3 regions of the Providencia hangzhouensis genome follow, and region 3 is predicted to be linked to each of the others. Evidence: predicted binding sites of a transcription regulator. Region 3 holds the regulator's gene; each other region holds the start of a gene.

What was found. The regulator ArgR, encoded in region 3, controls arginine synthesis, uptake and breakdown. The targets are predictions, from matches to a motif close to ANTGAATAAAAATACANT.
Region 1: argC (N-acetyl-gamma-glutamyl-phosphate reductase) is a predicted target of ArgR. The motif match lies at 4,215-4,232, and genes of this name have one in related genera.
Region 2: argA (amino-acid N-acetyltransferase) is a predicted target of ArgR. The motif match lies at 8,726-8,743, and genes of this name have one in related genera.

What each region holds. Positions count from the first base shown of each region.
Region 1 is NZ_CP135052.1:4,356,678-4,367,023, forward strand. It holds gene argH (argininosuccinate lyase) at 1-1,037, opposite strand, end outside; gene PZ638_RS20055 (argininosuccinate synthase) at 1,116-2,336, opposite strand; gene argB (acetylglutamate kinase) at 2,381-3,157, opposite strand; gene argC (N-acetyl-gamma-glutamyl-phosphate reductase) at 3,172-4,176, opposite strand; gene argE (acetylornithine deacetylase) at 4,279-5,433, shown strand; gene metF (methylenetetrahydrofolate reductase) at 5,662-6,546, shown strand; gene gad (glutamate decarboxylase) at 7,252-8,652, shown strand; gene gadC (glutamate/gamma-aminobutyrate antiporter) at 8,765-10,315, shown strand.
Region 2 is NZ_CP135052.1:3,517,454-3,527,799, reverse strand. It holds gene ptrA (pitrilysin) at 1-1,168, shown strand, start outside; gene recB (exodeoxyribonuclease V subunit beta) at 1,165-4,773, shown strand; gene recD (exodeoxyribonuclease V subunit alpha) at 4,773-6,620, shown strand; gene PZ638_RS16040 (hypothetical protein) at 6,674-7,243, shown strand; gene argA (amino-acid N-acetyltransferase) at 7,348-8,691, opposite strand; gene amiC (N-acetylmuramoyl-L-alanine amidase AmiC) at 9,054-10,304, shown strand.
Region 3 is NZ_CP135052.1:4,180,241-4,190,586, reverse strand. It holds gene fbp (class 1 fructose-bisphosphatase) at 1-968, opposite strand, end outside; gene mpl (UDP-N-acetylmuramate:L-alanyl-gamma-D-glutamyl-meso-diaminopimelate ligase) at 1,132-2,514, shown strand; gene PZ638_RS19150 (DUF6122 family protein) at 2,558-2,974, opposite strand; gene argR (transcriptional regulator ArgR) at 3,223-3,693, opposite strand; gene mdh (malate dehydrogenase) at 4,187-5,125, shown strand; gene PZ638_RS19135 (LysR family transcriptional regulator) at 5,205-6,179, opposite strand; gene PZ638_RS19130 (amino acid permease) at 6,440-7,627, shown strand; gene metC (cystathionine beta-lyase) at 7,653-8,825, shown strand; gene PZ638_RS19120 (helix-turn-helix domain-containing protein) at 8,920-9,192, opposite strand; gene PZ638_RS19115 (DNA-binding protein) at 9,709-10,056, shown strand; gene PZ638_RS19110 (DNA-binding protein) at 10,189-10,346, shown strand, end outside.

The DNA.
Region 1 (10,346 bases), 180 kb from region 3:
AGAACCAACGCAGCCATGTGCATGCAATCTAACCAAGTATCTAATGCATCAAATAGCCCTTCTTTGTCTTCTTGCATATCTTTGTTGTAAGCAAGAGGGAGCCCTTTTAGGGTCATCATCATACCTGTCAATGCACCTTGGACACGCCCACATTTTCCACGGATCAATTCCAATGCATCAGGGTTTTTCTTTTGCGGCATGAGTGATGAACCCGATGTCACTTTGTCTGATAGCTCAACAAAGCCAGCTTCTCCGCTATTAAAGAAAATTAAATCTTCAGCAAAGCGGGATAAATGAACCATACCGATACTTGCGTTCGATAATAGTTCAAGAACGTGGTCTCTATCTGATACTGTATCCAAGCTATTACGCGTTGCAGAAGCAAAACCTAACCAAGAGGCAAGCTGCTCACGGTCGATATCATAAGCCGTTCCTGCTAATGCCCCACACCCTAATGGGCTGACATCTAAACGTTTTAAGGTATCTTTTAAACGGCTTTCGTCACGCGCTAGCATTTCGCTATAGGCTAAACACCAGTGGGCAAATGTCACCGGTTGGGCACGTTGTAAATGGGTATAACCTGGCATTACTGCATCTTGGTTATTTTCTGCGGTGATGACCAACGCTTTTTGTAATTCGGTTACCGCTTCAAGTAGCAACGCAACTTGGTCTTTACACCACAATTTTAAATCTGTTGCCACTTGGTCATTACGGCTACGACCGGTATGTAATTTTTTCCCTAAATCACCAACTTTATCAATCAGCTTACCTTCAACCCAGCTATGAATATCTTCTGCGTCACTTTGCAGGATAATTTCAGGGTTATCTTGCACTTCTTTCAGTAAGGAGTTTAGCGCTTGTTCTAAAGTTTGTTGTTCGCTATCAGACAATACACCAACTGTTACTAGTGATTTTGACCATGCGACTGAGCCGATAATATCTTGTTGCGCCAGGCGATAATCGAAACGCAATGAATCATTAAACTGTTTGAACCGTTGATCCGCTTGCTGACTAAAACGTCCACCCCAAAGTGCCATAACTAATCCCTACCTGATTGATAAAATAAGTTTTTAACCCCGACAGCAGTCTTGGCTGCCGGGAGACTACTATTTGATTTATTTCGCTTTGTTTTGTTCTTTCAGCGCACGGATACGTGAAGACAGCGAGTAAAGACGAATAAACCCACCTGCATGACTGTGGTCATAAACTTCATCTTCACCAAATGTGGCAAATTCTTCAGAATACAGGCTCTTATCCGCTTTTTTCTGAATCGCAGTCACTTGCCCTTTATATAATTTCAGAACAACTTCCCCTGTCACATCTTGTGCTAATGATTCAGCAGCCGCTTGCAGCGAGTGACGTAGTGGTGCGAACCAACGGCCATCATAAACCACATATGACATTTCTAAGCCGAGTTGCTCACGCCATTTGTAGCTGTCACGGTCAAGAACCAGTTGTTCAATACCACGTAATGCCGCCATCATAATGGTGCCTCCCGGGGTTTCATAGCAACCACGAGATTTCATACCCACTAAACGGTTTTCAACGATATCAATACGGCCCACTCCATGTTTTGCACCTAAAGTATTTAATGCTTCTAAACAGCCAAGTGGAGACAATGCTTGACCATTTACCGAAACGACTTCACCGTGTTTGACACCAACGGTAACTAATTCAGCTTCATCTGGTGCATCTTGCGGATCGACAGTCCATACCCAACAATCTTGGTTTGCAGCATTCCATGTGCTTTCTAAAACACCACCTTCCGTAGAAATGTGCCATGCGTTTTCATCACGGCTGTAGATTTTTTCAAGGCTAGCTGTTGTTGGAATATTACGCTCTTTCAGATAATCGAGCAGCGCTTCACGGGAACGTAAGTCCCACTCACGCCATGGTGCAACCACTTGTAACTGTGGTGCTAATGCCGTATAGGTGCTTTCGAAACGCACTTGGTCATTACCTTTACCTGTTGCGCCATGGGCAACAGCATCTGCACCCACTTTTAAGGCAATTTCAACTTGCGCTTTAGCAATGATTGGACGAGCCATTGACGTACCTAATAAATAGCTACCTTCATATAGCGCCCCCGTTTTCAATACAGGGTAAATATATTCTTTGATGAACTCTTCACGTAAATCGACGACATAGCACTCGGATGCACCTGATTGTAGAGCTTTTTTCTCTACGCCTACTAAATCTTCACGGTCTTGCCCCACATCCGCAACGAAGGCCACGACTTCGCAATCGTCATAGTTTTCTTTTAGCCATGGAATAATTGCTGATGTATCCAGGCCACCTGAATATGCTAATACAATCTTTTTAATGCCCTTTTTCATAACGTACCTATCCGCTCAATTAATATAGTTATTCCATGGCTCATTTATGATGCCAAGATCCGTGTTCCGATTGCTGTTCCATTAAACAGCTCGGGAAGTTGTTCTGCATGACGCCAACTTGCGATATCAACAGAGCGTTGTAAGGCTGCCGCAGCGTCTAACGCCGCATTGACCTTCACAATCATTCCATCGGTAATAATTCCCTGCTCAATGAGCTTTTGCGCTTTTTGCGTCGTCATTTCGTCAATTTTTTGGCCTTTACCATCCAAAATACCGCTCACATCAGACAGTAAAACCAAATCTGCGTTTAAGGCTTGGGCGATAGCGGTTGCAGCTTGGTCCGCATTTACATTCATCAACTCACCTTCTGGTGTGATACCTATAGAGCTGATAATGGGTAAATAGCCCGCACCCAGCAATAATTTCAATAAGTTCGCATCGCCAGGTTTGGCATCACCGACGTGACCTAATTCTTCGTTTAATTGAGTCACTGTGGCACTTTGCCCATCACCGAGAGAAAGCCCTATGGCTGGAAGTTGATACTTCGTTGCCCATGCCAGTAATGTTTTATTCGCCGTACCCGCTAATGCCCCTGTAATGATATCGATTTGGTCTGCTGGCGTGACTCGTAACCCTTGCTTTTTAACAACAGGTAATTGCAGTTTTTGCATCAATTCATCAACTAAACAGCCACCGCCATGTACAATCACCAACTCACGTTGATGTGCTTGCCGATAGGTTTGAATCGCTGTAAATAATTTTTCAAGTGCCTCGACGCTATCAAGTAACACTCCGCCCAATTTAATCACTAAGGGTTGCATGGGGTTAATCCTTCTTAAAATAAAGACTGAGTTTCAGCAAAACCAAAACGAATATTCATGCACTGAACGGCTTGTGCTGCCGCACCTTTGAGTAGGTTATCTTCTGTACCTACTAAAATCAGGTGTTCACCATTCAATACATAGCCAATATCACAAAACGGTGTCCCCACTACCGATTTCAATGCAGGAACGCCTTTTTCATATAACCGCACTAACGGTTTATTTTGATAAGCATCTTTAAACGTTTGTGTGATTTTTTCTGCCGAAACACCCGCTTTTACTTTGCACGTAATCGTTGCAAGGATGCCTCGAGAGAAATTGCCTAAATGTGGTGTGAAAATAACCTCTCTTCCCAAGTGAGTCGCAATTTCTGGCTGATGGCGATGAGTAAAGATGCCATAAGGTTGCAAACTCACTTCACAAAAGCTGTTAGTCATCGAGGCTTTACGGCCTGCTCCAGAGACTCCGCTGGTGGCATTAATCACTGGCCACATAGCTTCATCTAGCAAATTGCCTTCAATCAATGGTTTAAGTGCTAATTGGGAAACCGTTGGGTAACACCCTGGTACTGCGATCAGTTGCGCTTGACGAATTTTATCGGCCTGCCATTCTGCTAAACCGTAAACTGCTTGCATTAGCCATTCAGTATTTGTATGTTCAAAGCCATAGTATTGCGTATAGAACGCAGGATCTTGAACACGATAAGCACCCGATAAGTCGAACACAACGCAGCCCGCTTCAAGAAACTGAGGGGCTATGTCGTGGCTTACTTCATGTGCAGTGGCAAGAAAAACAACATCAATACCTTCCGCTGCTTCTGCGACATCGGTTAATGGCAGAACGGGAAGGTCTATGATGCCTTTATACTGAGGATGTAAATCAGAAAAACGTTTATTTGCATCCGCACTTTGCTTCGATACCATCAATCCTTGAAGATTAACTTCAGGATGGCGTTGCAAATAACCGGCTAATTCTGCTCCAGTATAGCCACTGGCCCCGATAATGAGTGTGTTCAACATATGCTTTCTACCTTGTACTCGTGACCCAAACAGTTTAATGTGTATTTTTATTCAAATAAAGTGCATGAATATTGATACTATTATGGATAAAGGCTGTCAACAGTGAATATTAAATTACCTGCATTTATTGAGACTTATCGTCAATTAATTGCGACTCCATCGATTAGTGCGACTGATTCTCATTTGGACCAGAGCAATAAAGCCCTAGTGGAACTTCTCGGTGGGTGGCTGGAGACGTTAGGTTTTTCGGTCAACATTCAACCTGTGCCGGAAACGCGAGATAAATATAATTTGCTTGCATCTATTGGTGAAGGAAATGGTGGGCTGATGCTATGCGGCCATACCGATACCGTGCCCTTTGATGATGGACGTTGGAGTAAAAACCCGTTTGAGCTAACAGAGCATGACGGCAAGTTATATGGGCTCGGAACCGCAGATATGAAAGGCTTTTTTGCTTTTATTGTTGATGCGTTACGCGATATGGATTTAACTCAGCTCAAACGCCCACTGCATATATTGGCCACTGCGGATGAAGAAACATCGATGGCTGGCGCACGTTATTTTGCAGCCAGTACCGCGCTAAGACCGGATTTTGCGATTATTGGTGAGCCGACGTCGTTACAACCGATTCGTGCGCACAAAGGACATTTATCAAATGCTATCCGCATTACTGGGCAATCGGGGCATTCTAGTGACCCAGAACGTGGGGTCAATGCCATTGAATTAATGCATGAGTCTATTTCCCATTTGATGGACTTACGAAATACGTTAAAAGAACGATTTAACAACCCTGCATTTGTCATTCCCTACCCGACGATGAACTTTGGTCATATTCATGGCGGTGATGCAGCCAACCGAATTTGTGGTTGTTGTGAATTACACATGGACATTCGCCCACTCCCCGGCCTGACTTTGCAGGACTTAGATGAACTACTCAATGAAGCTCTTGAGCCTGTTAGTGCCCGTTGGCCAGGTCGCTTGGCGATCGAGCCCATGCATCCGCCGATCCCTGGCTATGAATGCCCAACGGACCACAAGATGGTGGCAGTAATTGAACAGTTGTTGGGGCAAAAAGCGGATACCGTGAATTACTGTACTGAAGCGCCGTTTATCCAAGAGCTCTGCCCGACGTTGGTTCTTGGCCCTGGTTCTATTGAGCAAGCACATCAGCCTGATGAATTTATCGATATGCGCTTTATTGAACCTACTCGCCAATTAATTAGCCAAATGGTTGAGCACTTCTGTTTCACTGAGTAAATCTGACTAGCCATCGATTTAAGCGCGACACTGAACAGGGTCGCGTTTTTTATCATGAATTATTTTCCTGTTGCCTTTGAAAAAACCTCAGCGTCATAATTTAATTTAAGTATTGACTATTGGTACCGATCTGGTAATTTCTATTTGGACGTCTAAACGTATAGACGCACAAATGGATATAATAACGTACAAAAAATAGTTAGTTTGCAAATTGCGAGGTTACAGGGTATGAGTTTTTTTCACGCAAATCAGCGCGAAGCGCTAAATCAAAACTTAGCTGAGTTAGATGGCCAAATTAATGTTTCATTTGAGTTTTTCCCACCTCGCAGTGAAGAGATGGAGCAGACACTATGGAAATCTATTGATAGGCTCAAAAACCTGAAACCTCAATTTGTCTCTGTGACTTATGGTGCGAATTCCGGCGAACGCGACAGAACGCACAGTATCATCAAAGATATTAAGGATAAAACCGGTTTAATTGCAGCCCCTCACCTAACGTGTATTGATGCAAGCCCTGATGAACTGAAAGCCATTGCTCGTGACTATTGGAATAATGGTATTCGCCATATTGTTGCATTGCGTGGTGATTTACCTGACAACAGCCGTAAACCAGATATGTATGCTGTTGATCTAGTCGAGCTGTTAAAAAGTGAAGCGGATTTTGATATTTCTGTTGCGGCCTACCCTGAAGTTCACCCTGAAGCCAAAAGCGCTCAAGCCGATTTAATTAGTTTAAAAAAGAAGATTGATGCGGGAGCTAACCGTGCAATCACTCAGTTTTTCTTTGATGTTGAGAGCTATTTACGTTTTCGTGACCGCTGCGTCGCGACAGGTATTGATGTGGAAATCGTGCCGGGGATTTTACCCGTCTCTAACTTTCGTCAACTCGAGCGCTTTGCCAAACTGACTAACGTACGCATTCCTGCATGGATGAGTAAAATGTACGAAGGGTTAGATGACGACCCTGAGAGCCGTAACCTTGTCGGCGCATCAATCGCCATGGATATGGTCAAAATTCTTAGCCGTGAAGGCGTGAAAGATTTTCATTTTTACACGCTGAACCGCTCTGAGCTCACCTATGCTATCTGCCATACTTTGGGAGTTAGGCCTTAATTTAGTCGGATGAGGCGAATATTTTGCCTCATCCCTTTGCTATTTTCTTCTATACTTATAAATATCTTCTATTTCTCCAGAAAAAAATATCAAATAGCTAGAACTAGTTATTTCTTGTTTAAAAAAGAACCAGTGTCTTTAAGGTAAATATATTAACGTGATATCTAAACTAGTTAGATTCGCGAACTACTTTTCCACAATATAACTCATGCTATTATTTTCTTTATATTCAAATTCATTTTGCCACAATAATTATATTTAACGGTTAACGGTATAAATTAACTTTAAACATTATGAAAATCAGGGTTTAAATAAAAGTTACATAACTTAACATTATTGAAATATTAGTTTTTTATGAACATTTATTTATTTCCACTACATTTTTCGCCCATATAAAATCAAATAAAAACAACTAAAAAGCTAAATACATAGAAATAAAAACCATAAAAATGTAACAATTTAGTTAAATTGAGTGGTTTTTAGCATCATTTTATGAACACAATCAGCTATTGAGAAAAATTATCTATAACCAAAATAACCATAAACCATCATTCACTCTACTGTTACTTTCTAATTATGACGGTTTTCATTAAATTATCTTTTTTATTTGAACACTTTTGAATTTTTAAAAAGACGGCGTATATTTAATATTGAGCTCAAGATTAATAGTATTTAATTACCACATGGTCATTGAGGAATTAAAACATGAGTAATAATGCATTAAATTCAAAACACAGTGGAATGGATGATGTCTACGCATCATTAGAATTATCCAAATCATTACCAAAAACCAAGTTTCCATTGAAAGAACAAGCACCACGTAATGTATTTAGTGCAGTACGCGATGAATTAATGCTAGATGGGAATTCACGCCAAAACTTAGCAACATTTTGCCAGACATGGGTGGATGATGAAATTCGTGATTTGATGGATTTGTCTATCGACAAAAACATGATAGATAAAGACGAATATCCACAAACAGCAGAAATTGAAAACCGCTGCGTACATATGTTAGCGGACTTATGGAATTCACCGGATGCAGAAAATACCCTTGGTTGCTCAACCATCGGGTCCTCAGAGGCTGCAATGCTTGGTGGGCTAGCGCTAAAATGGCAATGGCGCAAAAAACAAGCCGCTAAAGGAAAACCGACCGATAAACCTAATTTAATTTGTGGCCCAGTTCAAATCTGTTGGCACAAATTTGCTCGTTATTTCGATGTTGAACTCCGAGAGATCCCTCTTGAAGGTGACCGCCTCATCATGACACCGGAAGAGGTGCTCAAACGTGTCGATGAAAATACTATTGGTGTCGTACCGACCCTTGGAGTGACATTTACCTGCCAATATGAGCCCGTAAAAGCTGTACACGATGCGCTCGATAAACTACAAAAAGAAACTGGACTGGATATTCCTATCCATGTGGATGGTGCTAGTGGCGGCTTCTTAGCTCCATTTTGTGCACCAGATTTAGAATGGGATTTCCGCTTACCACGTGTAAAATCCATTAATGCATCAGGCCATAAATTTGGTTTGGCGCCATTAGGCGCTGGCTGGGTTATTTGGCGTGAAGCCAAAGACCTTCCAGAAGAATTGATTTTTAATGTGAATTATTTAGGCGGTAATATGCCAACATTCGCACTGAATTTCTCTCGCCCTGGCGGTCAAATCATTGCTCAATATTATAATTTCTTGAGACTGGGTCGCGAAGGCTATGCAAAAATCCACAACGCTTGCTATGCAACTGCACAATACCTCAGCCGTGAAATTGAAAAATTAGGGCCATTTGAAATGATTTTTGATGGTGATAGCCAAACTGGTATCCCTGCATTAGCATGGAAACTGAAAGAAGGCACCGCCACCAGCAAATATTCCCTCTATGACATCGCAGACAAACTGCGTAGCCGTGGCTGGCAAGTTCCTGCTTACTCCATGCCAGCAAACCGTGAAGACCTTGTTATTCAACGTATTCTAGTGCGTCATGGGGTTAGTTTAGATTTAGCCGCATTACTCATTGATGACTTCAAACGCACCTTAGAGTATTTCGATAAGCACCCCGTCAATAAACCGCTAACAGAAGAAGAAGGCGGCGGCTTTAATCACAGTTAATTCTTTTATTCATGATTGTGTTGTTAACGAGCCAAAGAGCCTTAGGTTCTTTGGCTCCTACTGAGATCCGCCCTGAAAAGGCAGATTGTTTATCGATTTGAGGAGAACTCGTATGGCAACAACGACAGCTCCAGCCGCAAAGCAACTGACACTACTTGGCTTTTTTGCCATCACTGCATCAATGGTGATGGCCGTTTATGAATATCCAACATTTGCAACATCTGGCTTTAGCCTCGTATTTTTCCTGCTATTAGGAGGATTATTGTGGTTTATTCCTGTCGCATTGTGTGCCGCAGAAATGGCAACCGTAGAAGGTTGGGAGGAAGGTGGTGTATTTGCATGGGTTTCTAATACATTAGGCGAACGTTGGGGATTTGCCGCTATTTCATTTGGTTATTTACAAATTGCGATTGGCTTCATTCCTATGCTGTATTTCGTATTAGGGGCACTGTCTTATATTTTGAATTGGCCAGAACTAAATACAGACCCAATCACTAAAACGATAGGGGCACTTGTTATTCTCTGGGTATTGGCTTTCACCCAATTTGGCGGAACTAAATATACTGCCACGATTGCGAAAGTCGGTTTTTTCGCAGGCATCTTGCTTCCAGCGCTAATTTTGGTCTTTCTAGCGATCAGCTATTTAGCCAGCGGCTCTCCATTGGCCATTGAAATTAGTACTGAAACCTTTATTCCTGATTTCACCAAAATTGGCACACTCGTGGTATTTGTCGCCTTTATTTTGAGCTATATGGGTGTTGAAGCTTCAGCAACTCACGTTAATGAAATGAAAAACCCCGGTCGAGATTACCCCGCAGCGATGTTTTTACTCATGATAGCGGCAATTTGTTTAAGCTCAATTGGTGGGTTATCGGTAGCAGCGGTGATCCCAAACAGTGAAATTAATTTATCTGCTGGTGTGGTACAAACATTCAATGTGCTTGTCACACACTTTAATTCATCCTTTGAATGGGCAGTGAGAATTATTGCGGCACTATTATTGCTTGGCGTGCTGGCTGAGATTGCTTCTTGGATTGTGGGGCCATCCCGCGGGATGTATGTCGCGGCACAGAAAGGTATTCTGCCGCAAGGCTTTGCCAAGGTGAATAAAAATGGCGTACCGGTAACACTGGTGATTTCGCAGTTGTTGATCACAACAGTAGCGATTATCGTCCTCACCAATACTGGGGGCGGTGGTAATATGTCATTCCTTATTGCTCTAGCCTTAACGGTAGTTATCTATTTATGTAGCTATTTCATGCTATTTTTAGGTTATATGCAGTTAGTTTGCAAACAACCAGAGAAAAAACGTGTCTTCAATATACCGGGAGGTAAAGGCATTAAACTTCTCATTGCGTTAGTCGGCCTAATTGTTTCTATCTTAGCCTTTGTGATTTCATTCTTCCCACCGAGTTCTTTACCGAATGGTGCGAGCAATACCACCTATGTGACGTTACTTGCGGTTAGCTTTGTGATTATTTTCTTACTGCCTTTTGTAATTTATGCTTTCCATAACAAACAAGGTAAGAAAACTAATGTCTCTATGGTGCATATCAAAACGCATAATGCGCCAGCTAACCATTTCTTTATTCACCCTCGAGCTCGTTCTGCGTATCACTTGATTCATCATGATAAACCAGACGATGGTTCATCCAACTCGTAATAACCCGTAAAAATAATGAGGGCTACCATTT
Region 2 (10,346 bases), 660 kb from region 3:
TATCGCTTCATTGAAAATGGATGAACTGCAATATCAGGCATCTGTAGCTGGTATGTCTGTCTCTGTTTCTCAGGGAATTGGTCTGCAATTAAATGCCAGTGGTTACACCCAACATTTACCTGAACTCTTTTTATCCATGACGAAGCTATACCTGAATTTTGAGCCAACGGAACAAGAATTAGCTCAAGCAAAATCTTGGTATAAAGAGCAAATTGAAGTTGCTAATAATGCGAAAGCTTATGAACTAGCCATGCAGCCGCTTCAGCGTATTAATAGTGTACCTTATTTTGAGCAAGAACAGCGTTTAGCCGAGCTAGATAAAATTTCATTGCAAGACATCACTAATTACCGTGAAATGATAGTTAAGAGTGCAGCATTACAAGCGCTGGTCTTTGGTAATATGACTGAGTCGCAAAGCATTAAAACTATTAAAGATGCACAGCAATTATTAAAGAGCGAAGGTACCAATTGGTGGCGTGGTGATATTGTAGTTATCGACAAAAATTACCTAGCAGATTTTCATAAACAGGGGAATAGCTCAGATAATGCACTTGCTGAAATCTTTATTCCAGACGGTTATAGCCGCATTGATGGCGCAGTATTATCAGGTATTCTTTCTAAGGTAATTCAGCCTTGGTTTTATGACCAATTAAGAACCAATGAGCAACTGGGTTACGCAGTATTTGCTTTTAAAGCAGGGCTGGGGGATCAGTGGGGAATGGGCTTTTTAATTCAAAGTAATGCCAAAACACCGAGTTACTTGAATACTCGTTACCAACAATTCTATCTTCAAGCATTAGAGAAACTGAAAAAGCTGCCGATAGATGAATTTAATCAATATAAACAATCCATTATCACGGAGATGAATCAACCACCTCAAACGTTCTATGAGGAAGTAGGCCGTTATTCATCTGATTTTTCGAGAAATATTTTCAGTTTTGATACTCGTGAAAAAGTTATTGCAACTTTAGGGACAGCAACGAAAGAACAAGTCATTGAGTATTATGAAAATGCAGTTATAAAGCATAAGGGGTTAGCAGTTAGCTCCCAAGTTATAGGCCAAGGAGTTGATACTAAAGTGGGGTATGCTCATCTGAAAGATTGGGTGCTTTACCCAACAGCTTCTCAGTTGCAAAAGATTTTACCAATAAAGGAAGATGCTGAGTGAATAAAGTGCAGGTAGAGTCCCAATTACTGAATGTTTTTTCCTTACCTCTGCGTGGGCAGCGGTTAATTGAAGCATCTGCAGGAACGGGTAAAACATATACAATTGGTATACTTTATCTGCGGCTTTTATTAGGTCTGGGAGGCGTTAATGCGTTTCCTAGGCCGTTAAGTGTTGAAGAAATTTTAGTTGTAACATTTACTGAGGCTGCGACGAATGAGTTACGGGGACGTATTCGTCAACGTATTCATGATATGCGCTTAGTTTGCTTAAGAAATGGCGTTGGTTTCGAGTCGCAGCCTGAGTATCTTGAATTATTAGCTGAGCTTTCGGGGGAATCCCAAAGAAAATTCGCTGCGCAATGGTTGCAGGCAGCGGAAAGGCAAATGGATGAAGCCGCGATATATACTATCCATGGTTTTTGCCAAAGAATGCTAGTTCATAATGCATTTGAGTCGGGAGTATTGTTCGAACAAACAATGATTCAAGATGAATTTCCGATTCAAAAACAAGCTTGTGCAGACTTTTGGCGCCGCCATTTTTATCCTCTGAATTACTCCATGACGAAAGTCATTCAGTCACTGTGGACTAGTCCTGAAGCATTACTTTCGGAGATTAAACCTTTCTTGCAGGGTGACATTCCTTTAATTATTAACCAACCGAAACAAGTAGAAACTCTAGAAGAACGGCATCAGCGGCTAATCTTGTTAATTGAGTCAGTTAAAACGGCCTGGTTAGAAAACTCAGCGGATTTTGAGAAGCTTATCGCTGATTCAGATGTGGATAAACGAAGTTATAGTACTCGTTTTCTACCTACATGGCTGATAAAAATAGGCGAATGGGCTCAAGAAAAAACAGAAGATTATCAGCTTCCTAAAGATCTTGAACGTTTCTCACAAACGGTATTACATAAAAAATCAAAAAGTGGCTTAGGGCCAGAACATATTGTTTTCCAAAGTATAGATGAGCTACTTTCTCAATCATTAACTCTAAAAGATCTGGTTATTCCACTGGCCATTTCAGAGGTGAGGGGAGCGATTACTAATGAAAAACATAATCGTGGTGAAATGGGGTTTGATGATTTATTGACCCGTTTAGACGGTGCTCTTGCTCAAGAAAGTGGGAAATTTTTAGCTCAAGCTATTAGTCAACGCTTTCCTGTTGCGATGATAGATGAGTTTCAAGATACAGATGCACAGCAATACCGTATTTTTCAAAGAATTTATCGGGAAGTTAATGACAGCGCATTACTTTTCATCGGCGACCCTAAACAAGCTATATATGCTTTTCGGGGCGCAGATATTTTCACCTATATCGAAGCAAAAAATGAAGTTAGTGCTCACTACACATTAGAGACTAACTATCGTTCATCGCAAAATATGGTTGAAGCTATTAATCACTTATTTGGCCGCTGTCAGTCACCATTTATTTTTGAGCAAATTCCTTTTCAACCCGTTAATTTCGCTAAGCAAAATAGCGGTAAAAAACTTATTCATGATGGCGAAGTGGTCAAAGCACTTACATTTTGGCAAGTGGAAGCAGAAGGTGTCTCAGTTGCTGAATATGAACAAGCAACAGCTTCACAATGTGCAGCGCAAATCGCACAATATTTACAAGGCGGGTTTCAGGGTAGTAGCTATTTTGACAATAAAGGAGCACATACTCCTGTAGAAGCTTCTGATATTACTGTGTTGGTTCGTAGCCGACGTGAAGCTGTATTGATTCGTGATGCTTTAAATCGGTTAAATATCCCTTCTGTGTTTCAATCTAATCGGGAAAGTGTATTTTCAACACCGGAAGCGAGAGATTTACTGTGGTTACTACAGGCAGTTTTAACACCGGAAAAAGAACGTGTTTTGCGCAGTGCATTGGCGACAGGAATATTGGGTTTAACCGCTAAACAAATTGATGACCTAAACCATGATGAAAAATCGTGGGAAAAAATTGTAGATGAATTTGCTCGTTATGGCATGGTGTGGCAAAAACGAGGCGTGCTCCCCATGCTTAGAATGGTCATGGCGCAGAGGCAAATTGCAGAAACGTTGTTATCAGGTGCTGATGGAGAGCGTCGCTTAATGGATGTGATGCATATTGGTGAGCTGTTACAAGAAATGTCATTACAGCTTGAAGGTGAGCACACACTAACACGTTGGCTAGCGCAACAAATTGCCCATCCTGATCATCAATCTGACGTACAACAAATGCGTCTTGAAAGTGATAAACATTTGGTGCAGATCAGTACCATACATAAATCTAAGGGCCTTGAATATAAGATTGTTTGGTTGCCTTTTGCGAGCAATTTTCTACCCCAATCTAAAGGTTTATATCACGATAGAACGGATTATGCAGTACGGCTAGATTTAAACGATAGTGAAGAAAATGTTGCTCTAGCTGATGAAGAGCGTCTAGCAGAAGACCTACGCTTATTATATGTAGCACTCACAAGGGCTATCTATCACTGTAGTGTCGGTATTGCACCATTAATTAAAGGTAACAGAAAAAAAAGTGGTGAAACCGATTTACACTTATCTGCGCTGGGTTACGTCATCCAAAAAGGGCAAGCAGGAGATAGCCTACTATTGAACGACATGCTAGCTGAAATTAGCAATGACGTTATTGATGTTGCAGTGATTAATCAACCTAAGTCGGAACGCGTGCTATTAGAACAAAATGATAGCGTAAACTTATCGGCAAGAGCAGTGATTCGTCATTTTAATGACCACTGGCGTGTTACCAGCTATTCGGGGTTAAGTTATGGTTCAAGCCATACTGAAGCAGAAGAATCAGTTTCAGCATTGCAATTTGCTAATTCATTAGCCCCTAATATGGATATTGAGGCTAGTGTTGATGTGGAGCAACAGGAAGACGAGCCTCTTATCCTAACTCCTCATCAATTTCCTAAAGGTGCATCACCGGGAACATTTTTGCATAACTTGATGGAGGAGATTGATTTTAGTGGGCATATTTCTCAAGAATGGTTGTCTGAAAAACTTGAATCCTCAGGGTTTGACATACAGTGGGCACCGATGCTGCAAGAATGGCTGAATGCAATTGTACAGGCACCACTATCAGAAGACGGGTTATGTTTATCTGCATTACAGGCTCAAGACCAATTGGATGAAATGCAGTTTTATCTCCCTATTGATTCCCTATTGAGTGCCAGTCATTTAGATAAGATAACGCACCAATATGACCCATTATCACAACGTTGTCCTCCGCTAAATTTTGAGAGAGTTCAAGGTATTTTAAAGGGGTTTATTGACCTCACCTTTTACTGGAAAGGCAAATTTTATCTTCTTGATTATAAATCAAATTATTTAGGGAAAGATGCCAGTTTTTATACCCAAGAAGCCATGGCTGAAGCGATGATAGACCACCGCTATGATTTGCAATATCAACTATATTCGTTAGCGTTACATCGTTACCTCAAGCAAAGAATGCCTAATTATGATTATGAAACTCATTTTGGTGGCGTTTATTATTTATTTTTACGAGGCATAGATAATATTCACTCAAGTAACGGCATTTTCTTTTATCGCCCTATAGAGCCTTTTATTGAAGCGTTAGATAGCTTATTTAAAAATGTTCAGCAAGGGGAAGCAACTTAATGAAATCCCTATTTAATCAAGCTATTGAGAAGCATATCTTTACACCTCTAGATGTGCAATTTGCTTACAGCATTTCTGATGATAAGTATCCTATAGTACTTATGATTGCAGCACTCCTTAGCGCAGAAACTATGGCTGGGCACGTTTGCCTAGCACTGGCGGATGTTGACCCCGACAAATTGTTTGCGGGAAGGCACCCAGAGTTAGCAACTGCGTTTTGGCAAAAAATGGGAGAGCCGAGTGAGCAAGAGCTCTATCAAACGCTCAGACAAGCAAATGCAGTGTCATTATCAACAGAAAACAAAATCTCTCCTTTGGTGCTTTCAGGGGAATACTTATATTTTCAACGGATGTGGCAATATGAGCAGTATGTTGCGAAATTTTTCTCTAATACATTAATAGATAAGCAAAATAATGTTCAAATTAAGAATGTACTAGACAGCTTATTTCCCATTACTGATGATATAGATTGGCAAAAAGTTGCAGCAGCAGTTGCTGTAACGAGTAAGGTGTCAATTATATCAGGGGGGCCAGGAACAGGAAAAACCACAACAGTTGCACGTATCCTTGCTGCATTAATTAAACTTGAAACTAAGTATCACCATAAAATTAGAATAGAGTTGGCGGCTCCAACCGGTAAGGCTGCAGCTAGGTTGACGGAGTCCCTCGGAGAGGCGATGAAAAAAATGCCTTTAACCGATGAAGAACGTGCTGTTTTGCCTAATCATGCAAAAACATTGCACCGTTTACTAGGGGCTCAACCTGAGAGCCAGCAGTTTCGCTATAACCGAGATAATCGTTTATCTCTTGATGTATTGATTATTGATGAAGCCTCAATGGTAGATTTACCCATGATGAGCAAATTACTTGAGTCATTACCTGAAAATGCAAAGTTAATATTTCTAGGTGATAAAGACCAATTAGCCTCAGTCGAGGCAGGGGCAGTATTAGGGGATATCTGTCAGTTTGCTGATAACGGTTATAGTGCAGAAAGAGCGTCCCAACTTTCGGAGTTAACAGGGCATTCAGTTGAATCTTATGCATCACCAAGCGGCCCAATTATTCGTGATAGCCTATGTCTGCTACGTAAAAGCTACCGTTTTTCGGCAGATTCAGGGATTGGCCAACTCGCTTTTGCTGTAAATGAAGGTAATGTTTCTAGAGTTCAACAGTTACTAAATCAGCAGCGGCCAGATGTACATAGTTATATTCAAGAAACCGCAGATGATTACGCGAAAATTTTATTAGATGCCGCTGAAAATTATAAGGAATATCTACTAGCGGTTAAAAATAAAGAAGATCCTGAGCAAGTTTTGAAAAAATTTAACCAATATCGGGTACTAACAGCTCTGCGAGAAGGCCCTTTTGGCGTCATTGGCCTTAACGATAAATTGGAAAAATTATTTCATAGGCAAGGGATAATAAACCGTCCATATAATTTATTGAATAAACACTATGCAGGCCGGCCAATTATGATTAGCCGTAATGACAGCCCATTAGGACTCTTTAATGGGGATATAGGCATCATTTTACCGGATGAAGAAAATACACTGAGAGCCTATTTTCAATTTCCAGATGGGACTATTCGTGGGGTACAACCTAACCGACTTCCACAACATGAAACAGCTTATGCAATGACCGTTCATAAATCACAAGGTTCGGAGTTTGCTCATACCGCATTAGTTTTACCAAATGTATATTCTCCCGTAATGACCCGTGAGCTTGTGTATACGGCGATAACTCGAGCTAAAAAAGAGCTATCTCTTTATGGCAGCCCAAAGGTATTACGTCGAGCAGTTGAAACACCAACCAAGCGGCGAAGTGGTTTAGCGACCCAATTAATGTGACTAGTTTATATGTAAGTTACGTGAATATTTAACCCAAAAGTAAAGGTAATGAGATGGATAACCAGCAAGCAATGACGGCAATTACAGTAACATTAAATGCAAGACTTGAACCGATTAGGCGTGGTGATTTAGAAGATGCATTTAATGAAGTCATGAAAAGCATGGGTAAAAATATCCATGTTACAGGTGGTGGAACATTATTAAGTGATAATGGCGAAGCGCAAGAATGCGATATAGAAATAGCACTTGAAGAAGCTAGTGACGAAAATATCAGTTTAATTATTCAACTTTTTTCTTCAATGTTAGCTCCAAAGGGCTCTCGTTTATTCATTCATGGCGAAGATGTTCGAATCGATTTTGGCTCAGATGAAGGTATGGCTATTTATTTCAACGGGACAGAGCTCGCTGATGACGTTTATGAAAATGGGGATATCAATGAAGTATTCGATACTCTAGATGAAGCAGTGGAAGATATTGGGAGTATTCATGGGGTCTGGGATGGCCCGACAGAAACGGCATTTTATTTTTATGGTACTTCTTTCGCTGAGATGAAAGCTGCAATACAACCGCATTTAGACTCCATTCCTTTGTGTGAGAAAGCAAGGGTTATTCAGATAGCTTAGTGGCTATTCATTTGTGTTAAAGCCATAGCCCAAACTATGCATCCTTGTATAGTTTGGGGTTAAAGTAATTGACTAAATAGCAATCATTTTGAATATTCTAATATTTACTTATCAGCTTGGTTTTTTAAATCTAAAATCAATATCTTAGAGCGGCGCTGGTAGTTATATAAAGCCTGTTTTTTCATTGGTAACATCTCAATCTCCGCGGGGGTAAAACCACGCTCTTGAAACCAATGGATGCTACGAGTTGTTAGTACAAATAGCTTGTCTAAACCAAATTGTTTTGCTTGTACGGCAATACGGTGCAGTAACTCCTCTCCCCTAGATGAACTACGGTAATCAGGATGAACAGCGACACATGCCATTTCACCTAATTTTTCTTCTGGGTAAGGGTAAAGCGCCGCGCAAGCGATGACTAAGTTATCACGTTCAATAATGGTAAATTTATCAATTTCCATTTCTAATTGCTCACGTGAACGTCTAACTAAAATCCCTTGCTGCTCTAATGGGCGAATAAGTTCTAATATTCCACCTATATCATTAATGTTTGCACGGCGGATTTGTTCCGCGCTTTCCATGACTATTTGGGTACCAATACCATCGCGAGAGAATAATTCTTGAATTAAAGAACCATTTTCTTGGTAGCTCAATAGGTGGCTACGGCGGACACCCCGGCGACAAGCTTTTGCGGCTCCACGTAGAAAACGCACGGTTCCTGAGTAGTAATCGCCCTCAGATTCCAGCTCTTGAATACGGTTTTCTGCTTCATTTGGGAATAATTCAGACAAAATATTGCCTTCTTTATCTACTACACCTTGTGAGGAGCAAAAACCGATCAGTTTTTCCGCTTTCATTTTTACTGCTAATTGAGTTGCAATTTCTTCAGAGGTCAGATTAAAACTTTCTCCTGTGACAGAGACTGCAACCGGCCCAATCAACACAATGGAACCATTATCTAACTGATTATTAATGGCTTCTTCATTAATACGGCGGATTCTTCCGCTGTGGCAATAATCAATGCCATCATCAACCCCTAGAGGTTGAGCAATAACGAAATTACCACTAACCACATTAATATGTGCGCCTTGAAGCGGGGTATTACCTAAGCTCATAGATAACCGAGCCGTGATATCTAATTGTAAAGCTCCAGAAGCTTGTTTTACATATTCAAGTGTATTCGCATCTGTTACACGAGTATGTTTATGATAAACCGCATCATATTTGTGTTCAGCTAAGATATCCTCAATTTGAGGCCTAGCACCATAAACGACAATAATTCGGATGCCTAAACTATGCAATAATCCTATGTCATTGACAATGCTAGGAAAATTTTCATGCGCAATCGCTTCACCACCAAGCATAATAATGAATGTTTTGCCGCGGTGGGCGTTTATATAAGGGACCGAATGGCGAAACTCATCAACCAACTCGGTGCTGCGCTCTTTCATAACAACCCTCTTAATTGAATTTTTATTCGTTAATAATGTATTTTTATTCTTTTTGTTGGGAAATATCAAGTAAAAGATGGGATAAAAAAAGTAACATTTTTATTTTTATCGTTTACATATCTCTAAATTTAACTAGATATACTCTACGAAAATTAAATTGCATAAAATTGACACAGAAAGTCACTCACAAATATTTTCTCTCGGTATGATTAGGTTATACTCATTAATGTAACTCTATAGATGCTTTGATATATTCTTAATGACAGAGTGCAAATGATTAGTTAGAGTGCGTATTTCAAGTCTAATTATTAGCAATTATCCTAAAATCACTTTATTTTTCAGTTCTAGGTTCGGAATTATTGATGAGTCACCAAGATCACAACCCATCGAAGCGTCGTTTTATTCAGGGCGCAGCTGCAGTTATGTTACTGAGCATTAGCCCATTCGGTTTTTCTGCGAGTAGCAGCGTGGTGGCTGTGCGCATTTGGCCTGCATCCAGCTATACCCGGGTAACATTGGAATCTAGTACTCCATTGAAGTACCGCCAGTTTGTGCTTAATAACCCTGAGCGTATTGTGGTCGATCTTGAAGGGGTGCAGTTAAATAATGTATTAAAGGATATGGGAACCCAAATTCAAACACGTGATCCTTACCTTAAACTGGTTAGAGTTGGGCAATTTGATCCGAAAACGGTTCGCTTGGTATTTGAAGTTAAAAATAAAGTTAGTCCTCAATTCTTCTCGATGGCCCCTGTTGCGGAATTTAAGCACCGCTTAGTTCTTGATTTTTATCCAGGTAAAGGTGTTGACACCAATGATGATCCTCTATTGGCATTACTTGAGGATTATAATAAAGGTGATCTTGAGGAAAGCATGCCTGCTCAAGCGAAGAAGCCTGGAAAAGCAGGAACGGATCGCCCCATTATTATTATGATCGACCCAGGGCATGGTGGTGAAGACCCTGGTGCGATAGGCAAATATAAGACACGTGAAAAAGATGTGGTTTTACAGATCGCACGGCGCTTAAAAGCTTTGATAGATAAAGACCCTAAAATGCGTTCCTATATGACTCGTAATGAAGATGTCTTTATTCCGTTAAAAGTCCGAGTGGCGAAAGCACGTAAAATGCAGGCTGATTTATTCGTTTCAATTCATGCAGATGCATTTACTAACCGTTCAGCCCGCGGTTCTTCTGTTTTTGCGCTATCAACGAAAGGTGCGACCAGTAATACGGCTCGCTACCTAGCACAAACACAAAACGAAGCGGACTTAGTGGGCGGTGTGAGTAAAAGTGGAGATGTGTATCTCGACCATACGATGTTTGATCTCGTGCAAACAGCGACGATTAACGACAGTTTGAAATTTGGTGATGAAGTACTAAAACGGATGGGAAAAGTTAACAAGTTGCATAAAAATAGAGTTGACCAAGCCGGGTTCGCGGTGTTGAAGGCTCCAGAGATCCCATCAATTCTCGTTGAAACGGCTTTTATTAGTAATTTAGAAGAAGAGCGGAAATTGAAAACAGCTAAATTCCAACAACAAATGGCAGAATCCATTTTTGAAGGGGTAAAAGCTTATTTCCGTAATGGCGGTGCATTAGCAATTCGCAACTAATTAATTTAAATCAGATTAAAATAAAGAAAGGTGATAAACGTG
Region 3 (10,346 bases):
TTTTCTACCATCGACTCAGTTCCGACAAAGAACGGCGCACGTTGGTGTAATTCGCTAGGTATGATATCTAAAATGCGGTTTGCTCCGTCACTGGCTTTACCACCGGCTTGTTCTGCTAAAAATGCAATTGGGTTACATTCGTACAGAAGGCGCAGTTTCCCATTTGGATGGCTTGCCGTACTTGGGTAAATATAAATTCCCCCTTTGAGCAAGTTACGATGGAAGTCTGCAACCAAAGAACCGATATAACGCGTGGTATACGGACGATTTGTTGCTTTATCTTCTTCTTGGCAATATTTAATGTACTTTTTAACACCCATCGGGAACTTAATATAGTTACCTTCATTGATGGAGTACATTTTTCCTTCTGATGGGAACATCACTTTTTCATGAGACAAGCAGAACACGCCCAATGATGGGTCGTAAGTAAACGCATGTACACCAACACCAGTGGTGTAAACCAACATCGTTGATGAACCGTAAACCACGTAGCCCGCAGCCACTTGGCGGTTACCAGGTTGCAGGAAATCCGCTTCTGTAACCGGTTGGCCAATTGGCGTGATACGATGGTAGATTGAGAAAATTGTTCCAACGGAAACGTTTACATCGATGTTTGAAGAACCATCAAGTGGGTCCATTAAAACAACATATTTTGCGTTTTCTGCGCGGTCTCCTTCGAAAATGACAATTTCATCTTCTTCTTCAGAGGCGATACCGGCGACTTCTCCGCGTGCTTTTAAAGCCGCTTTCAGTTTTTCGTTTGCATACAGGTCAAGCTTCATCTGAACTTCACCTTGAATATTCGAAACACCGTTAGTGCCAAGAATATCGACAAGTCCAGCTTTATTAATATCACGATGGATAATTTTAGCGCCCAGTTTGATAGCTGATAATAAAGAAGTCAGCTCACCTGTTGCATGAGGAAAATCTTGTTGCTTTTCGACGATGAATTCGCCTAATGTTTTCATGACGAAGGTCCTGAATAAAATTGACAGAGGTTTTGCGGGGCATTTACCCTCGCGCGGGAAGAGTTTAACTAAATAAAAAAAAGATTAATAGGTTAATGCATTTATAAACCTGTTTTTGATGGGTAGAATAGTGACCAACCTCATGCTAATTGGATGAAAAAGAATGCACATACATATTTTAGGTATATGCGGTACCTTTATGGGAAGCTTAGCAATATTGGCTCGTTCTTTAGGACATAAAGTGACGGGTTCGGATGCCAATGTGTATCCACCGATGAGCACATTGCTTGAAAATCAAGGGATTGAGCTTATTCAGGGGTATGATCCGGCTCAGCTTGACCCAATACCGGATATGGTGGTGATTGGTAATGCAATGACGCGTGGAAACCCTTGTGTTGAAGCCGTATTAGAAAGAGGTTTGCCGTATACTTCTGGCCCACAGTGGCTCCATGACTATGTGTTACCGGAACGTTGGGTACTGGCTGTGGCGGGGACCCATGGAAAAACGACCACCGCGGGGATGCTTGCGTGGATCTTAGAAGACTGCGGTTACAAGCCAGGTTTTCTAATCGGCGGTGTCCCAGGTAACTTTGATGTCTCCGCTAAGATTGGTGAAAGCCCGTTTTTTGTCATCGAAGCTGATGAATATGACTGTGCATTCTTCGATAAACGTTCTAAATTTGTTCATTACAGCCCGAAAACCTTGGTATTGAACAACCTTGAATTCGACCATGCGGATATCTTTGAAAACCTCGAAGCGATTCAAAAACAGTTCCATCATCTTGTACGTATTGTGCCCGCCAGTGGCAAAATTTTCACACCGGACAACGACAATCATTTAAAACAAGTGATTGGAATGGGCTGCTGGAGTGAACAAGAGCTGGTGGGCGGGGAGCATGGCGGATGGCAAGCTGAGAAGCTCAGCCACGATGGCAGCCATTTTGCGGTGTATTACCAACAAGAAAAAGTTGGAGAAGTCACTTGGTCACAAGTGGGTAACCACAATATCCAAAATGCATTGATGGCGATTGCAGCGGCTCACCATGTGGGCGTTCCAGTAAAAGAAGCTTGTCTCGCCTTAGATAGTTTTATCAATGCACGTCGTCGTCTTGAGCTACGAGGCGTTGAAAATGGTGTCAGTGTTTACGATGACTTCGCACATCATCCAACTGCTATTTTGGCGACGTTAGAAGCACTTCGCAGCAAAGTTGGGGGAACTTCACGTATTCTTGCGGTGCTCGAACCTCGCTCGAATACGATGAAAATGGGTATCAATAAAAATGATATTGCGCCTGCGCTTGGCCGTGCAGATGAAGTGTTTCTTTTCCAACCCGCCAATATCCCTTGGATGGTGACAGACATCGCTGAAAAATGCGTCCAACCCGCGCGTTGGAGTGCAGATATTGAGGCATTTACCAATATGATTATTGAAACCGCACAACCGGGCGATCATATTTTGGTGATGAGCAACGGTGGCTTTAGTGGCATTCATGGCAAATTGCTCGCAGGTTTGAAAGCGAAAGCAGAAACAGAGCGAGATGATTAAATTCTCTTAGCTAGCTATTTGATAACCCCAGTGATTCTTATGATTACTGGGGTTTTTTTATGTTTGGCATACCCAATGGGCACTGTTCTGTGACGAGACTTAATGTTATTGGACTATTCATTTCTTTTTTTAAACTTCCCATATAACAATCTACTGAATCAGTAAAAAGGTGGAATAAACAACCAACAGCAATGGCTTTAAGTTTCCATGATGGCATGAATAATAATACGACATAGACAACCGCAGCCCAAAAGGAATGGAGTGGGTGGAAACCAATGCCACAGCGCTCTGGGTCGAAAATCGGATCAGCTAGCAGATGATCTAAGTCGATAGCCATCGTGGCAATCATAATCAGGGCCGCTAGTTTCCAATTTTTTCGCCAAAATAGGTAACCAAAGGCAATTGGCATTAGGAAGTGAAAGCCGTAGTGTATGAAGTTACGGAAAATATCAAATAGCAAAATGATGTCTCAAAATAGAATAGAAACAGACAAAAACAATAAGAGGGAAATCAATTTCCCTCTCAGACTGCTGACAAACATATTATGTTTGGCAGCAAGTCGAATAGGTTTTGAAAATAAACTAGGAAAATCAATTTATTGATTTTCGGCTGATAACACAAAGTGGGAAAAACCACGCTTTTATCCCGCTTTGTCAACAACTTAAGAGGGAAATCAATTTCCCTCTTAAGCTAATGTATATCAATAGATTAAAGCTCTTGTTCAAATAACGCTAGAATCGCTTCATACAGTTCTTTTGTGGTGAAATTATTTGCTGGTGTTGAGAAGATAGTATCATCACCAGCAATACTACCTAAAATCCCTTCAGCTTTGCCTAATGAATCTAACAAACGTGCAATAAGCTGTGCAGCACCAGGGCTAGTTCTGATCACGACAACAGAAGGGTTATAGTCTATATCCAAAACCAAGTTTTTGAGTGGACTGGTAGCGGTAGGGACACCAGGCTCTGTAGGCAGGCAATATACCATTTCCATTTTTGCATTACGGGTGCGAACTGCACCAAATTTGGTAAGCATTCTGGAAATCTTTGATTGGTTAATATTTTCGAAGCCTTCTTCTTGCAAAGCTGTGACGATCTCAGCTTGCGAGCTAAATTTTTCTTCTTTAAGTAGGGCTTTAAAAGCCTTAACCAAGTCTTCTTGTTTAGACGGAGTGCGCATAATTAACCCATTCTTTTGCATTGAACCAAGTTGTATTATCCGTAAAAGTGCATTTTTATGCAACAAAATTGCGTTATGATGATTTTATAACCAGTGAATAACTTAAAGTTAGATAAGCTTGTTTCGAGCTGATAGTCAGAAGTATTTATTTATCGTAAATTGTGGGAATGAAAAATTAGCATAATAGAACAATGAATTTTTCAGATGTCTGCTGTAAATTTATTGTTAATAAAAATATTTTTGATTGAATAATATACACTAAAAACAACTTATTGTGCGAAATGCAATACCCTGAAAAACTATTTGTTAAAAAAGTGCCCGTTATCTCATTAACAGATAAGGAATTTGTTTAGAATACTGGCAATTAATAAACAAGTTCTCTTGCGTTAAACTCTCTCTCTATCTGTTAACAAATTGTTTTTTATACGTAATGTGTTAAGTGTATAACAAATAAAGTGATATCTTTTTAAAGTACAAATTAAGGAGTTTCAGAATGAAAGTTGCAGTCCTAGGTGCAGCAGGTGGTATCGGTCAGGCTCTCGCCCTTCTTCTCAAAAACCAGCTCCCAGCAGGTTCAGAACTCTCCCTCTACGACATCGCACCAGTTACTCCAGGTGTTGCTGCTGACCTAAGCCATATCCCAACTGATGTTAAAGTGACAGGCTTTGCCGGCGAAGATGCAAAACCTGCATTGAAAGGTGCTGACATTGTTCTTATTTCTGCGGGTGTTGCACGTAAACCAGGTATGGATCGTTCTGACTTATTTAACATCAATGCGGGTATTGTCCGTAATCTGATCCAACAAATTGCTGAAACCTGCCCTAAGGCATTGATTGGTATTATCACTAACCCAGTGAATACCACCGTTGCTATCGCTGCGGAAGTCCTGAAAAAAGCAGGAGTATACGATAAAAACCGTTTATTCGGTGTGACGACGTTAGATATCATTCGTTCTAATACGTTTGTTGCTGAGCTGAAAGGCAAAAATGTTAATGACCTTGAAGTGCCTGTTATTGGCGGCCACTCAGGTGTGACTATTCTGCCATTGTTATCTCAAATTGAAGGTGTTAGCTTCACTGATGAGGAAGTTGCCGCGTTAACCAAACGTATTCAAAACGCAGGTACAGAAGTCGTTGAAGCGAAAGCGGGTGGCGGGTCTGCAACTTTATCTATGGGCCAAGCAGCCGCACGTTTAGGTTTATCTTTAATTCGTGGTCTCCAAGGCGAAAGCAATGTAGTTGAATGTGTTTACACTGAAGGTGATGGTGAACACGCTCGCTTCTTCGCACAACCAGTTGTTTTAGGTAAAAACGGTATCGAAAAGCATTTACCAATCGGTAAATTAAGCGCATTTGAAGAGAAAGCGCTGAAAGACATGCTAGATGTATTAAAAGCAGATATCGAATTAGGTGAAAAATTCATTAATGGCTAATGCCAATTAATTTTTCCTAATAGTGAATGTGAAGGGTTGAGTTTCGTTTAGAACTCAACCTTTTTTATTGGGTAAGTCATCATGAAGCATGCTGTCGCATCCAATGGTCCCAATGCGGATCTGATGGTATTTTCTCTACTAAAAAATCAATAAATGTCCTGATTTTAGGTGAGTGTGTATGGGCTGGGTGGTATAAAGCATATAGGGCAAATGGGGTGGATTTAGGGTCATAATCCAATAAGACAGGGAGCAACTCTCCGTTTTCAATATAATTGCCTAGCATATAAGTAGGTAAACAAACGATACCTTGATGGCAGCGTGCTGCCTCTAATAACCCTAAACTACTATTTACCTCAATCATATTATTAATTTCTAGAGGATATGCGCTACCGTCTTTATCCGTCATGCGCCAGGTGTCAGGAATATTTGGATTAATTAAACAATTGTGTGATGCAATATCGGCAGGGGATTGAGGAATACCATATCGTTCGAAATAAGTACGGCTTCCACAGTATACCCAATTAATATTACAAATTTTCCGTAATGCAAAGTTTTCAGGTGGGTGGCTGGTAATTCGTAATGCAATATCGAAATCAACTTCATTTAAATTAATAAGTTCGTCATTAAGGTCAACAGACAAACTCACTTTAGGATTGGTTTCTCGGTATTCACTGTATATTTGCATTAAATGACAAACTCCAAATGCAATAGAACAGGTAATTTTTAATTGCCCTTGAGCATGTTGATAGAAGCTGGCGGTATTGACCAGTGAGTCATCGAGATCGGCCAATAAGTTTTGCGATCGTTGCAATAAATAGCGCCCTGCGTCTGTTAAAATAAAATTTCGCGTTGTGCGCTTTAGGAGTACAACCCCCAATTGATCTTCGAGTTGTTGAAGGCCTCGACTAACTGATGATGGCGTTACATTCAGCTTCTTTGCAGCCAGGCTGAAGCTATTACACTCGACGATTTTGATGAATAACTCTAAATGCCGAAAAATCGCGTAGCTGTCAATTTTTGCTTTAAACGCAAAAGTGTTTTTATTTATTAGCATTGTCATGCCCTATTAAACCCGTTTATTCCAGCATACTATAATTGTGAATTTATCGCAGTTTACTCATGCCACACCAGTTTTAAAAAAAAATGTAGCTTCTACACAATATTGTTGTTCCTAACTTTTTTAATAATTAAATCTATAACGTTGAGGAATAGACTATGTCTAATAGTATTCAGGCAAGTGCAGATAATCCGATTAATACAAAAAAGATCCCCTTTACAAAATATGATGTTGGTTGGGTTATTTTATGCATTGGTATGGCAATTGGTTCAGGGATTGTTTTTATGCCTGTGCAAATTGGTATCAAAGGTATTTGGGTCTTTATTGCTGCAACAATACTTTCTTATCCAGCAATTTATTGGCTACAAAATTTATATCTCAGAACATTATCTGAATCTGAAGAATGTAATGACTACGCCAGTGTTATTACACAATATTTAGGTAAAAACTGGGGGATAGCATTAGGGATTGCCTATTTTTTGATGTTATTGCATGGAATGTTCTCTTACTCGCTGGCGGTCACCTTCGATAGTGCTTCTTACATTAAAACGTTTGGATTAACGGAAGGGCTATTATCTGATTCTGTTTGGTATGGGTTGATTATTATTTCAGTATTAGTCGCAATTGCTGCACAAGGGGAGCGGTTACTGTTTAAAGTCTCTGGTCCAATGGTTATTGTAAAATTCGGTATTATCGTACTGCTTGGTATAGTGATGGTTCCATATTGGAATTTTGCCAATATCACAGCATTTCCTGATTTTCTCCCATTTATGAGAGATGTTTTTTTAACACTACCATTTACCTTATTTTCTATATTGTTTGTGCAAATATTGAGCCCCATGAACATTGCGTATCGTAAAATAGAAAGTAATAAGCGTATCGCGACATACCGAGCAATACGCGCTAACCGTGTTGCGTATATTATTCTCGCCGTTGCAGTCTTGTTTTTTGCTTTTTCTTTTACTTTCTCAATTAGCCATGAGCAAGCCGTATCGGCCTTTGAACAAAATATTTCAGCATTAGCGATTGCTGCTCAAGTGATACCTGGGGCAATAGTGAAAGTGATGACCGCATTACTCAATATTTTTGCAATCTTGACGGCATTCTTAGGAATTTATTTAGGCTTCCAAGAAGCAATAAAAGGCATTGTTGTCAATCTATTGAGTCGATTTATTCCTGAAGAACGCATTAACCAAACTGTGCTACATTATGGGGTATGCTTAGGCGTTATCATTGCACTGTGGTTTTGGGTTTCAACACGGTTTTCTATTCTGTTTTTCATGCAACTTGGCGGTCCATTATTTGGTATCGTTTCTTGCTTAATTCCTTGCTATCTGGTTTACAAAGTTCCGGCATTACACAAATTTAAAGGCCCAACAGTGTGGTTCATCATTTTCTTTGGTGTGCTGTTATGCCTATCTCCATTCTTTAAATTTTTCGAATAAATAATGATGTTGTTGAGAGGATCTCATGAAGAAAAAAGCGGTATCTGAATTTCATGTTGATACACAAGTCACCCAGCTAGGGAGAGACCCTGCTAAGCAAGCTGGTTTTGTAAATGCTCCCGTTTATCGCGGTTCGACGGTCGTATTTCCAACTGTTGATGCCTTAATCAATGATAGGGCGGAATTTAATTATGGTACAGCGGGCACGCCAACAATTAAGCAATTGGAGCAAGCTTGGTCCGCTCTTGCTGGAGCCGAAGGGACGGTGCTTTCACCATCTGGTTTAGGCGCGATTGTGTTGGCATTGCTGACAACATTGAAAACAGGTGATCATTTATTAATGCCTGATAGTGTTTATCGGCCAACACGTAAGTTTTGTCATGGTCTGTTGGATAAAATGGGGATCATCACAACCTATTATGACCCGATGATTGGTGCTGACATTGAAAAACTGGTAACGCCAAATACCAGCACAATTTTTTTAGAATCTCCAGGTTCTCAAAGTTTTGAAATTCAAGATGTGCCTGCAATTGTTGAGGTTGCAAAACGCCATGACATTGCGACGATTATTGATAATACATGGGCGACACCTTTATTTTTTAAAGCTCATGAACTGGGTTGTGATATCTCGCTGGAAGCAGGCACCAAATATTTAGGCGGCCATTCTGATTTGCTAATGGGAATTGTCTCGGCGAATCAAGCGTGGTGGCCGAAACTACGTGAAACTTATGATTACATGGCCATGTTGCCGGGAGCAGAGGACTGTTTTCTTGCATTGCGGGGTTTGCGAACCTTACCTATTCGCTTAAAAGAAGCTCAAGAAAGAGCTTTAAATATTGCACATTGGCTGCAAGAACGAACCGAAGTGATTCGTATTTTACATCCTGCATTTGCTGATTGCCCAGGCCATGAAATTTGGAAGCGGGATTTTACTGGTTCATCGGGGCTGTTTTCCATTGTACTTGACCCTAAATATACCCAAACAGATATTGCAAAAATGCTGGATGGTTTATCAATTTTTGGTATGGGGTATTCATGGGGCGGTTTTGAAAGCTTAATTATTCCATTTAATTGTGCTGAATATCGAACTGTGACTAATTGGAACCCTGGTGGACCGACATTACGACTGCAGATTGGCTTAGAAAATTTAGATGACTTAAAACAAGATCTCGCTGACGGTTTTTCTCGGATGAAATAAACAAGACCGTTCTTTATTGGAGAGCCATCTAAGGATAATGCCGTGAATAAATTGATTTATTATTCACGGCGTTATAATTATATCAATTCAATTTTTAATCTTCTGCTGGTGTTTTTACTCTGACTTTTCTTTCTAATAAATCCCCTGTAATTGGGTCATAATAACGACTTGGCCAAATTTCAGCGGGGTGGATCGCTAAGAAATTGGCAATAATCCATTCCCCTTTAGGCCAAGGGCGTGATAGTGCATTTGCTAACGTTGAAGAGCTTAGTCCTGCCTCGCGCGAAATTGCGGCAAGAGTTGTCCCACGCTTACGTAAAGCTGCAATGATATCTGCAGGGTGCCAGTCCGACTTCCGTAAAATCATTTTTTAGTCCTTTTTTCACTTAGAATCATGTAGAGTTAGTGGTACGAGTAACCGAAAATTATGATACATTCAGTACATCCGTTTAGTTATTGGAAATAAAATAACAGAAATTTCCTAAAATAATTTCTGATTTTTTCTTAAAAATTCATTTTATGAAACTATCGTGGTTTTTATGAAATTAAATAGAAAGTCAGAATGAATAACTGTGAATTAGGATAAAACTTTGATGTTAAAACTAACTCTTTCTAGTTAGGGATAGAAATGGCATATTTAATGCTACTTTTTACTCGTACTCGTAATATATCTAGATTAGTTAATAAAATTAGTTAAATTATTAGTGAGTAAATTATTTAATTGTCTGTTATTAAAAGAAATTAGAATGCTAATAACAAATATAATTTGTATATTATTATTTATAGGCATAAATAAAACGAATGAGTTAATGAGATTTTGAGAAAATATAGATAGTTTTCAACAACTGAGAATTAAATTGTCATCATGACTAGGAGGGTCAGCATGTACAAGGAATGGCTAACGGCAAAAGAGCTGCTTGGGTTACAAGGGCTTCCCATGACAACTCAAGGTATTAATGCAATGGCAAGGCGTGAAAACTGGGTAAGCCGTAAAAGGCGAGGTATTCAAGGCAAAGCGTTGGAGTACCATATTAGTTCTTTACCTATCGATATTTTTGAGGGGCAGTTTGCTAACGAAACTTCATCTCCTTATCAAGTAAAACGAAATGATAATGCCTTTATTTGGCAGGAAGCTTATAACCAGCTTTCTAATGATGAACGAGACACTATCCTGACATTTATTATGCGTGAAGGCACATTAGCACTAATTGATTTAATTAATAATAAATAATTTACAATTACTTAAGGTGTAAATAATTAATATATAAAAATAATATTATATTGAATTTAAAAAATTTTTTAACAGATGACATTTTAGTAAAGCTGCAACAGCAGGTTTCATAATATAAGTGTGAAGTGAAAAATGAAAAAATTGTGGTTCACTGCCAAAGAATTAGCTGGGTTAGAAGGACTCCCGACATCACCCCAGGGAATTAACCTAATGGCAAGACGAGAAGGCTGGAAAAACCGCCGTAAAAGAGGGGTGCAAGGTAAGGCTGTTGAGTATTATTATGAAAGCTT